Regions from separate parts of the Flavobacterium notoginsengisoli genome, predicted to be linked through region 2. Evidence: riboswitches for the same ligand, from Rfam matches in the RefSeq annotation. Region 2 holds a riboswitch; each other region holds the start of a gene.
What was found. Region 2 has a riboswitch for S-adenosylmethionine ahead of ACFS3A_RS11800 (redoxin domain-containing protein). Riboswitches for the same ligand answer to the same signal wherever they lie in the genome.
Positions count from the first base shown of each region.

Region 1: linked by a shared signal. The riboswitch ahead of ACFS3A_RS22955 (alpha/beta fold hydrolase) and the one ahead of ACFS3A_RS11800 (redoxin domain-containing protein) in region 2 are both predicted to bind S-adenosylmethionine.
Region 3: linked by a shared signal. The riboswitch ahead of ACFS3A_RS22880 (homocysteine S-methyltransferase family protein) and the one ahead of ACFS3A_RS11800 (redoxin domain-containing protein) in region 2 are both predicted to bind S-adenosylmethionine.

Region 1 covers NZ_JBHUOT010000012.1:204,226-207,508, reverse strand. Annotated here, with positions in the region: gene ACFS3A_RS22965 (aspartate kinase) at 1-658, shown strand, start outside; gene ACFS3A_RS22960 (hypothetical protein) at 1,305-1,508, shown strand; SAM riboswitch class I at 1,698-1,805, shown strand; gene ACFS3A_RS22955 (alpha/beta fold hydrolase) at 1,881-2,873, shown strand; gene thrA (bifunctional aspartate kinase/homoserine dehydrogenase I) at 2,875-3,283, shown strand, end outside.
Region 2 covers NZ_JBHUOT010000004.1:323,208-326,490, reverse strand. Annotated here, with positions in the region: gene ACFS3A_RS11805 (aminotransferase class V-fold PLP-dependent enzyme) at 1-24, opposite strand, end outside; gene ACFS3A_RS11800 (redoxin domain-containing protein) at 206-1,195, opposite strand; SAM riboswitch class I at 1,447-1,546, opposite strand; gene ACFS3A_RS11795 (hypothetical protein) at 1,801-2,187, opposite strand; gene ACFS3A_RS11790 (TonB-dependent receptor plug domain-containing protein) at 2,566-3,283, opposite strand, start outside.
Region 3 covers NZ_JBHUOT010000012.1:186,256-189,538, forward strand. Annotated here, with positions in the region: gene metH (methionine synthase) at 1-227, opposite strand, end outside; gene ACFS3A_RS22875 (hypothetical protein) at 463-975, opposite strand; gene ACFS3A_RS22880 (homocysteine S-methyltransferase family protein) at 991-1,995, opposite strand; SAM riboswitch class I at 2,338-2,454, opposite strand; gene ACFS3A_RS22885 (NAD(P)/FAD-dependent oxidoreductase) at 2,808-3,283, opposite strand, start outside.

The DNA.
Region 1 (3,283 bases), on a different contig from region 2:
GTATGAAACCTCAGTAGATACAGGGATTCCGGTTTTACAGACTTTGAGAGATTTGTATTATTCCGGCGAAAAAATCACAAAGATTCGAGGAGTGTTCTCCGATAATTTGAGTTATGTTTTTAATAGATTTTCATCAGAAGAGGTCTCGTTTTCTTCGGTTTTAAAAGATGCAAGTCTTTTGGGACTGATGAAGTCAAATTTTAAAGAAGATTTATCAGGAAATGATACAGCACGAAAGCTTCTAATATTGGCAAGGGAAATAGGAAAAGATTTCGATTTTTCGGATATTCAGATAAAACCTTTTATTACGGAAGAACATTTGGAAAAAAATGGAGTACTTAATAAAGAGGCAATCGACAAATCTTTTAAAATTGCTAAAATTACACAAGCAGAAAATCATGTTTTGCGATATGTAGGTGAATTTGATTTAGAGAAAAACAAATTAGAAGTCAAATTGATTTCTGAACTGGCAAGTTCTCCAATCGGACAATTAAAAGGTTCTGATACCATTTTTGAAATTTACACACAATCTTATGCTGCTGTTCCAATTGTAATTCAGAGTGCGCCGCCATGTAAACAGGCAATTTCGAGAGGAATAATAACAGATATTCTAAAAGTTGCGGAAAGAATTAGAAATAAAGAGGCTGTTTGGTCTTAAATTCTCTCAAAAAAACTAAAAATATAACTGATGTTCTTTGATAAACTGATTTGTAAATGGAGTTTATAAGCCTAAAAACGGATGTTTTATGATTTTTTTAGTCAAAATTATCTTTCATTTTATTTTGTAAGATGTTTTTTAACGTTAAAAACAACTTTTTTAACGAATTTTGTAATTAAATTCCTGAATTTCATTTGTGTAATAAAAAAAATAGTTGCATATTTGTTGTACCCAAAAACTACTAGAAATCAAATGAACTTAAAAGTCAACAAAATGTTTTGTGCCATTTCGGTTAATACCGAGGCCGGGTCGCCTATTGCTTAAAATTGTAAGAAACACAATATAGTAGTAAAAGCCTCCCAAAGAACATTGGGAGGCTTTTTAATTATAAAAAAATGCAGAATTTAAATATACAATATAAATCACAGATGAATAAATCCTTACAGATGAACAAGATGTTTGCTGTCGCACTTATTTGCGTACGCGCATCGGTCTGTTGATACTAAAAGTATAAATGAGTTTAAAAACTTAAACCCTTTTGGTATCTAAAAATCCAAAAGGGTTTTTTTATTCCCGAAAGGGGCTTAACACAAATATAAAAGAGAAATAAAGATTATAAAACGCAACTTAACTAAACTTAAATATCATGAGCACATTGAACTACTTAGCAGAAAAAATTTCAAATTTGAAAAACAGAAGGACAAGAAAAAATAATCCGCCACCGCCAACAAATGAATTGGCTCACCCGAGATTCGGAATGAACGAAACGGATAAAAATGCTGAAAAAAAAGCACCCAACTCTTTATTGTTTTTGATGTATTCAAAAGAAAATGAAACGCTTTTTATCTAAACTAAAAAGTGACATAAACTAGGGTAAAACCTGCTTAATTTTACTGGGCATTTTTGTTCGGTAAATTTTTGCGTATAATAGTTTTTGCTAAAGTAAGTCTCAGAAATTTAACAAACACTTTTAGATAAAATTTGTTTGTTTAAGAAAATAGTAGTTAATTTGCACCGTTAAGTTCAAACACGTATTGAAATGTTATAAAGAAAGGACGAGGGATTAGACCCGATGAATCCTTAGCAACCCTTCGGTAAAACGAAGAAGGTGCTACATTCTACCACGCCAAACGTGGAAAGATAACAACAAGAATTTTTTTCTAGTTTACTCTAGTTTTTTCTTTCTAATATTTCCATATACAAATCAGATAATACAACAGATTTGAAATTGGAAAATATACCAAACAACCCTATTATAATTCAGGAATTCATCACAGAAAGTGGTGCGTCTTATCATTCTATACCTTTACATTTTACATTAGCAGGCCAGCCTTTGTATAATGCGCCAATTGTTTTGGTTAATCATGCCTTGACAGGAAATTCGCAAGTTACCGGCGAAAACGGTTGGTGGAATGATTTAATTGGAGAAGGAAAAACTATCGACACTTCAGTTTATACCATTTTAGCTTTTGATGTTCCTGGAAATGGAACTAATTCTTTTCTAATCGAAAATTATCTTGATTTTACAGCAAGAGATATTGCAAGAATATTTATTGAAGGAATTAAAGCTCTAAATATAGAAAAGCTTTTTGCCGTGATCGGAGGTTCAGTTGGCGGCGGGATTGCATGGGAAATCTTGGCTTTAGAACCTAATATTACAGATAATCTTATTCCGATTGCGAGCGACTGGAAATCTACAGACTGGCTTATTGCAAATTGTTTTCTTCAGGAGCAGATTCTAAATAATTCTTCAAAACCAATTGAAGATGCCAGAATTCACGCCATGTTATGTTATCGTTCGCCAGACTCATTTAAAGAGAAATTTCAGCGCACCGTTAATCAGGATCTTTTGATTTTTAATATCGAAAGTTGGCTGGCGCATCACGGAAAAAAACTACAGCAAAGATTTCAGTTGTCTTCTTATAAATTAATGAATCAGTTACTTAAAACAATTGATATTACTAGAAATAGTGAAAGTTTTGAAAACTTATTGTCAAAAACAACAGCTTCAATTCATATTGTAGGGATCAATTCAGACTTATTTTTTACGGCCAAAGAAAATGTCGAAACCTATGAAGAATTAAAGAAATTTAAAGACAATGTTTTCTATAGCGAAATTGTTTCGGTTCACGGACATGACGCTTTTTTAATCGAGTACAAACAATTAGATCATTTACTTGCCGACATTTTTAAGGCAGAAACAATAAAGAAATAAAATGAAAGTATTAAAATTTGGAGGTAAATCGTTAGCAAACGGAGAAGGACTTAACAAAGTTGTTTCAATCATTTCTGATAAAGTAAGTCAAGGTGAAAAGATTGCCGTTGTAGTTTCTGCACGCGGAAATGCTACTGACGAATTAGAATTTATCTTAAGTATTGCTGCTAAAAATGGCAGTTACAAAGAATTATTAGAGAATTTCAAAAAATATCAAATATCAGATTATCCGCAGGTTGATTTGTCTGAAGAATTTAATGTCTTAGACAAACTTTTTGAAGGAGTAAGTTTAATTGGTGATTACAGCAAAAAAATCAAAGATCAGATTTTGTCAAAAGGAGAATTGCTTTCGGCTAAATTATTGACGGCTATTTTATTAGAAAAAGGAATTCCTGCCAATTTTGTCGATA
Region 2 (3,283 bases):
TGTTGTTGTCTCAATAGCATTCATTTCCTTATCATTTTAAATTAACTATATTCTATTACTGTTTTTATTAAATTTTTCCTCTTTATTTGTCATCCTGACGAAGGAAGGATCACACAAGAGGCTCCACAATCAGAATCGACAATCTTGGTCGAGTTACGTGTGTGATCCTTCCTTCGTCAGGATGACAAGATTGGGTATTTTTTTATCAAATCTTTTTTTCTAAAAGCGATTTTAAAGTCGATTGTAATTCTTCTCCCTGAAGATTTTTGGCTACAATTACTCCGTTCGAATCCACTAAATAATTTCCAGGAATCGCTCTGATTCCATACAATTTTGCAACGGCGCTGTTCCAGAAAAGTAAATCTGAAACGTGCAACCAGTTCAAATGATCGTCCTGAATTCCTTTAATCCAGTTTTCTTTCTTTTTATCCAAAGAGATTCCAACAATGTTAAATCCTTTATCATGAAATTCTTTGTAAGCCGCCACGATATTTGGATTTTCTCTTCGGCAAGGACCGCACCATGAAGCCCAAAAATCAACTAAAGTGTAGCCTTTTAAGTTTTCATAAAAACGAATTGGTTTTCCATTCGGGTCATTTGCTGTAAAATCTGGCGCTTTTTTTCCAACCACTAATCCGTCTAAAACTAAAGCCAAATCTTTTAATTCTTTTACATAAGTGGTATTTTGCTGTGTTTTATCAAGAAGCGCAATGTTTTGTCTAATTTGTTCAGGCGACAATCTGTACGACCAGTTTCTGTACAACACATAAGCCGAAACAATAGATTTAGGATTATCAGTAATGAATTTACTGATTTCTATATCTTTCGATTTTTTATATGTCTCAAATAAATCCTGTGAAACTGAACCTTCAACTACAGAATTGCTGTAGTATTTCTTCGGGTTTAATTTTACATCAATTGGTCCTTTTTCAAGAAAAACATATAAAGGACTGCTTTCTGTATTAACACTTAAACCATATAATTCAGGCGTTTTTACTTTAGTTTTAAAACTAAAATTTCCGTCTTTCACTTTTACCGAATCAATTGTGGTAAACATTTTATTATGGAATTTTTGCAGATAAACATATTGAGCAACGGTATCTACAACCGTTCCTTTTAATTGTAAATTACTTTCCTGCGCCTGAGTTTGTAAAGCACCAAAAAGCAGTGCAAAACTTAAGATTATTTTTTTCATTTTATTTTGATTTTTAGTTTAAGATTGGATAAAAGTTTTCCTTAGACCTATTGAAAAAAGGCCTTTAAATGTTGTTTTAAAAAAGTATGGGAGAATTTTACTTGCGGCGCATTCGAAAGAAAGCAAGACTGTTTTCTTCGAACATTAAATTTAAAAGTTCATAAGCGGCATATAAAGTTGAGTCTGTTTTCATTTTAAAAAATAAAAGTTTTAAACTTAGATGAACTTATTCAGATTTTGAGGAAATCTTTTTCTTATCTGTCCGCCGCAGCGGAAGGATTTAGCACCTTATTCGGTAACAGGTTGCTAAGACGTCAATGGGCCTATTCCCTCGGTCTTTCTGGATAAGTATCATTCAGAACTTTTCTGTGATGCAAATATATATATTAATTCTATCAAATTAGTAGTATTTAATAATATTTTTTTCAATTTTATTTAAATTGAAAAACAAAAACATTTATAAGAACCTAAAAAACAACTATTTAATTCAAACACAAATTGTAGTTTCATTTTATTTTTATGAAAGAAATTCTTAAAAATCAGTAGTTTTATTGCACAAAAAAACTCATTCCGTTTTTGAAATGAGTTTCTAATTTTGAATCTGCTTATTTATTCTTTCTCTTTTTTGCACTTTCTGTCTGCAGTTTAACGCTGTCTTTCTGAACTCCTTTTGAAGGTGTATAGGTCGAACCGTCTTGGACACTTTCTCCTGGCCCGGTTCCTGTACCTGCTGTACTTTCAACTCCTTCTTTTTTCATATCCGTAATTTGAATACTTTTCGCTGCTGGCGACGTACCGCCAGAACTAGTACTGGTCACTTCGGTTGAATCTCCAGATACTTCTGTAGAATCATTTGTTTTTTGCACCGTATCAACAGGCACCGAATTAGTATCTATTTTATCGCTGTAACCATCATTTTTTTTACAAGAAGCAGAAAATAATCCGATCATAATTAGCAAAAAAACGACTTTCAATTTCAATAAAGCTTTCATAATAAATGTTTTAAATATTTATAAAAGCGAAGTAACTATTTTTAAAACGGCTTATTTTATAGTATTTCTAATAAATTTTATATAACAGCAATTGATTTATTATGGAATAAAATAGGACTTTACGAAAAGTATCGAACCAAAAGAATACGCTTAGGAGAAAGGAAATCTTATAGAAACCCTATTATTATTCACAGCAAAGCTCCAGTGGAGGGACATCCTTTTACAACAACTGTATATTTCGCTCCGCTGGAACTTACTAAAAACTATCTAATTTGTTTTATTAAAAACGAAGCTTTTCATTCCGTAGGAATGTTTCATTGGTAACAAAAAAAAGCCCGTAAATCGAAATTTACAGGCTTTTTTACACTAATAAATAATTTAAAAAGTAACTAATTTCACTCCCAAAGTAAACCATCTTGAAGGAAGAGGCACTGCTCCTACTTCGTAATAAGTCGCATTGAATATATTCTGCGCATCTGCAAAAATGGTAAACTTATGAATGGACTGACTTATTCTAAAATCATTTACCCAGTAAGAAGGCCCTGTAATTCTTTCGTTGAAACGGGTTGCAAACAACACAGAAAAATCTTTGTATTGGTAATCTATTGTATTGGTAATTTGATGTTTTAAAGAAGAAATAAGGTACTTCGAGTATATTTCGGTTCTAGAACTTTTAAACTCAGAATCCAAATACGTATACGCTAAAAGAATATTCAAACGAGAATCTTTAGAAAAATCAAATCTGTAAGTACCACGCAGATTGATTCCGTTTGTATTTAAATCTCCTGTGTTCTGACTCTGCCACGGTACTGTTGTCGCGTTACGCATCCAGTCGATATAATTGTCAATTTTTCTGTAGAAATAGTTCGCATTAAAACTCAATGTTTTTTTGTTGTATTTAAAACCAATTTCACTCTGAAAAGCATTTTCTGAATCTAAGTCAGCATTTCCAATGTTTCCTGTTTGTTTTAAATACAAATCTGTAAACGATGGAATTCTCTGGCTTGTTCCAATATTACCAATAATTTTAAAGGCATCTGTAATCGCATAACTTGCATCAATTCCAGGGTAAATTTGCCATTTGTAATCCGAATTA
Region 3 (3,283 bases), on a different contig from region 2:
TCAAGCATTCCTTCATCCATATTAATATCGATAATTTGTGCTCCACCTTCTACCTGTTGTCTTGCAATATCAAGCGCCTCGTCATATTTCTCTTCCTTGATTAATCTTAGGAATTTTCTTGAACCTGTTACATTCGTACGCTCACCAACATTCACGAAAACACTTTCGGGCGTAATAATCAACGGTTCTAATCCTGATAATACAAGGTCTCTTCTTTTTTCTGTCATTTCTTTCTAAGTTACTGAGATTCTAAGATGCTTAGATTCTGAGTTTTTTTATTCTATCTTCTTTCCTGCAAAGTTTTTAAAACCTTGTAGGTATTTATGTTTATTATTTTGGGCGTGTCCCTCCGGGTCGGGCTATCCGTTACAAGTCCTCGCTCTTCCTTCGTCAGGCTGTGGGCTTTTCACTTCTATCCCTCACGCAGATTCGGTTTCATAAGAAATTGCTTTCCTACTTCTATTATCTATATTCGTAATCTGATTTTGACAATTCTTGAATTTCTTTCTTTTTATAAAGAATTTCCCAAATCATTTTATATAAATCTAAAAAAGGTTTTGCTTTCTTTTCATTCATTTCACTGGTATGACCCGTATAGTAACTTACATGTTTTTTATTTCCATTTGCGAAAACTACAATGCTCTCTTGAAAACTAGGATTTGTAATCCATTTTGTATCATTAGCATTCGGTTCAAACAAAATCGGCATTTCAAAAAATTTAACCCTTAAAACGAATTCATATATCTTTTCTTTTTCTTCTCTTGTCAATTCTACTTTAATAGTTTTTTCTCCATCATGATAATCTCTGTAAAAGCTATTATATTGAGAATTATAACTGTCAGTTGCACCATTATTAATTGTAAAATAAAAATCAGATGGAATTTCTTTTGTAAATTTTAATGAAGATTTTTCACTTCTGAAGCCAAACAAACCAAAAAGTATAAATACAACTGATATTATTTTTAATTTATTCATGGTATTAATCCTTAATTAAGAAAAAACAGGCGCAACTCTCGGCTTATAATCCTTAGCAACCTCAGCCATTAATCGAATATGGTCTGGAGTTGTTCCGCAACAACCGCCGATGATATTGATTAAATTATCTTCTAAATATTCTTTAATAAATGCTTGTGTTTGTTCTGGAGTTTCATCATATTGCCCAAAAGCATTTGGCAATCCTGCATTTGGATGCGCCGAAACATTAAAGCTTGTGTTATGCGCTAATGTTTTTAAATACGGTTTCAACAAATCGGCTCCGAGGGCGCAATTGAATCCTACGCTTAATAACGGAATATGAGAAACTGAAATCAAAAATGCTTCAACTGTTTGTCCAGAAAGTGTTCTTCCTGAAGCATCAGTAATCGTTCCTGAAACCATGATTGGAATATCCAGATTACGTTCTTCTTTTACTTCTTCGATTGCAAAAAGCGCAGCTTTTGCGTTTAAGGTATCGAAAATTGTTTCTACTAAAAGCAAATCGCATCCACCGTCCATTAAAGCTTCTGCTTGTTGTTTGTATGCAATTCGTAAATCGTCAAACGTTACCGCTCTGTAACCTGGATCGTTTACGTCTGGTGACATACTTGCTGTACGGTTTGTCGGTCCGATTGAACCGGCAACGAAACGTGGTTTTTCTGGGTTTTTCGCGGTAAACTCATCGGCTACTTGTCTTGCGATTTTTGCCGATTCATAGTTTAACTCGTAAACCAAATCTTCCATATGATAATCGGCCATACCGATTGTCGTTCCTGAGAAGGTATTGGTTTCTACAATGTCAGCACCTGCTTCATAATACGCGGCGTGTACATCGCGGATTGCTTGTGGTTGTGTTAGGGATAGTAAATCGTTGTTTCCTTTTAACGGATGCGGGAAATCTTTGAAACGCTCTCCTCTGAAATCTTCTTCTGAGAAATTATAGCGTTGCAACATTGTTCCCATTGCTCCGTCAAGGATTAGGATATTTTTTTTTATTGCTTCTTGAATTGTTATTGCCATGGCTTCTTTTTTTAGCTTCTGAGATACTAAGGTTCTAAGATGCTAAGTTTTTTTATTTAATTCTATTTCCGATTTAAACCCGACAGGTTTTAAAAACCTGTCGGGTTTAACCTTCGATATTTTTATTCATATTAATTCCAAAAGTGCACTATTGCTGGCTCTTTAGCCCCGATTGAAGTGGAAATTATTTTGATTTTTTCTTTAAAAAGCAAAATGATTGCAACGAAAAGCGGGAACTACTGACTGCAAAAATGCGCCAATGATTCGCTCCTGATACAGAATCTGTTTCAGTAAATATTATATGTTATCGAGAAAAGTTTTGAGAAATACGAGTATGTATTTGTGTTATCTATCTTTAATACTGGAAAATGTCGTATAAAGTAGAATTTAGCACCTTCTTTATGATAAAGGGTTGCTAAGGTTTCATCGGGTCTATCCCTCCGCCTTTCGTGATAACGAACAATAATTTTAAGAACAGTGCAAAGGTATGAAATAGGGTTTCGATTTGCAAATGTTTTTTTTGTAAGGTTCTGAGGGACTTAGGCGCTAAGATTCTAAGGTTAAAGTTTGGCTTTTGTTTTTCAAATATAGCCCGTGGTTTTAACCACGGGAAACGTGTTGTGATTATGTGTTGTGATTATGCGTTGTGTTTATATGTTGCAGTAATGCGATATGTCTATTCGTTGCGTTCCAGTGGTTGAAACCACTGGCTATGTTTTTACGTGTTTTCTAAAAAATAAAGCTCAAACTTGATAACAAGTTTGAGCTTTGTATATAAAAACCTTAGTCCCTTAGAACCTCAGCACCTCAGATTAAACAATCGCCTTAACAACTGCTTTTGGAGCTTCTTTACGAGTTCCGTCGAAACCGTCTACTCCTGAAACTGTTGTATATTTTAATACGTATTTTTTACCTGGATTGATGATTCCGTATGCGGCCTGGCACATTAAAGTTGCTTCGTGGAAACCGCAAAGGATTAACTTTAATTTTCCTGGGTATGTGTTTACGTCTCCAATGGCAAAGATTCCCGGAATGTTGGTTTGGTAATCTAATGCATTGTTTACTTTAATAGCATTTTTCTCAATTTCTAATCCCCAGTCTCCAATTGGACCTAATTTTGGTGTTAATCCGAAAAGTGGGATGAAATAGTCACATTCGATTTTACGGTGTGCGCCGTTTTCTTCGATGTCTAATGACTCTACGTGCTCTGCTCCATTGATTCCGATAACCTCAGCTGGCGTGATCAATTTGATTTTTCCTGCTGATTTTAATTCCTGTACTTTTTCTA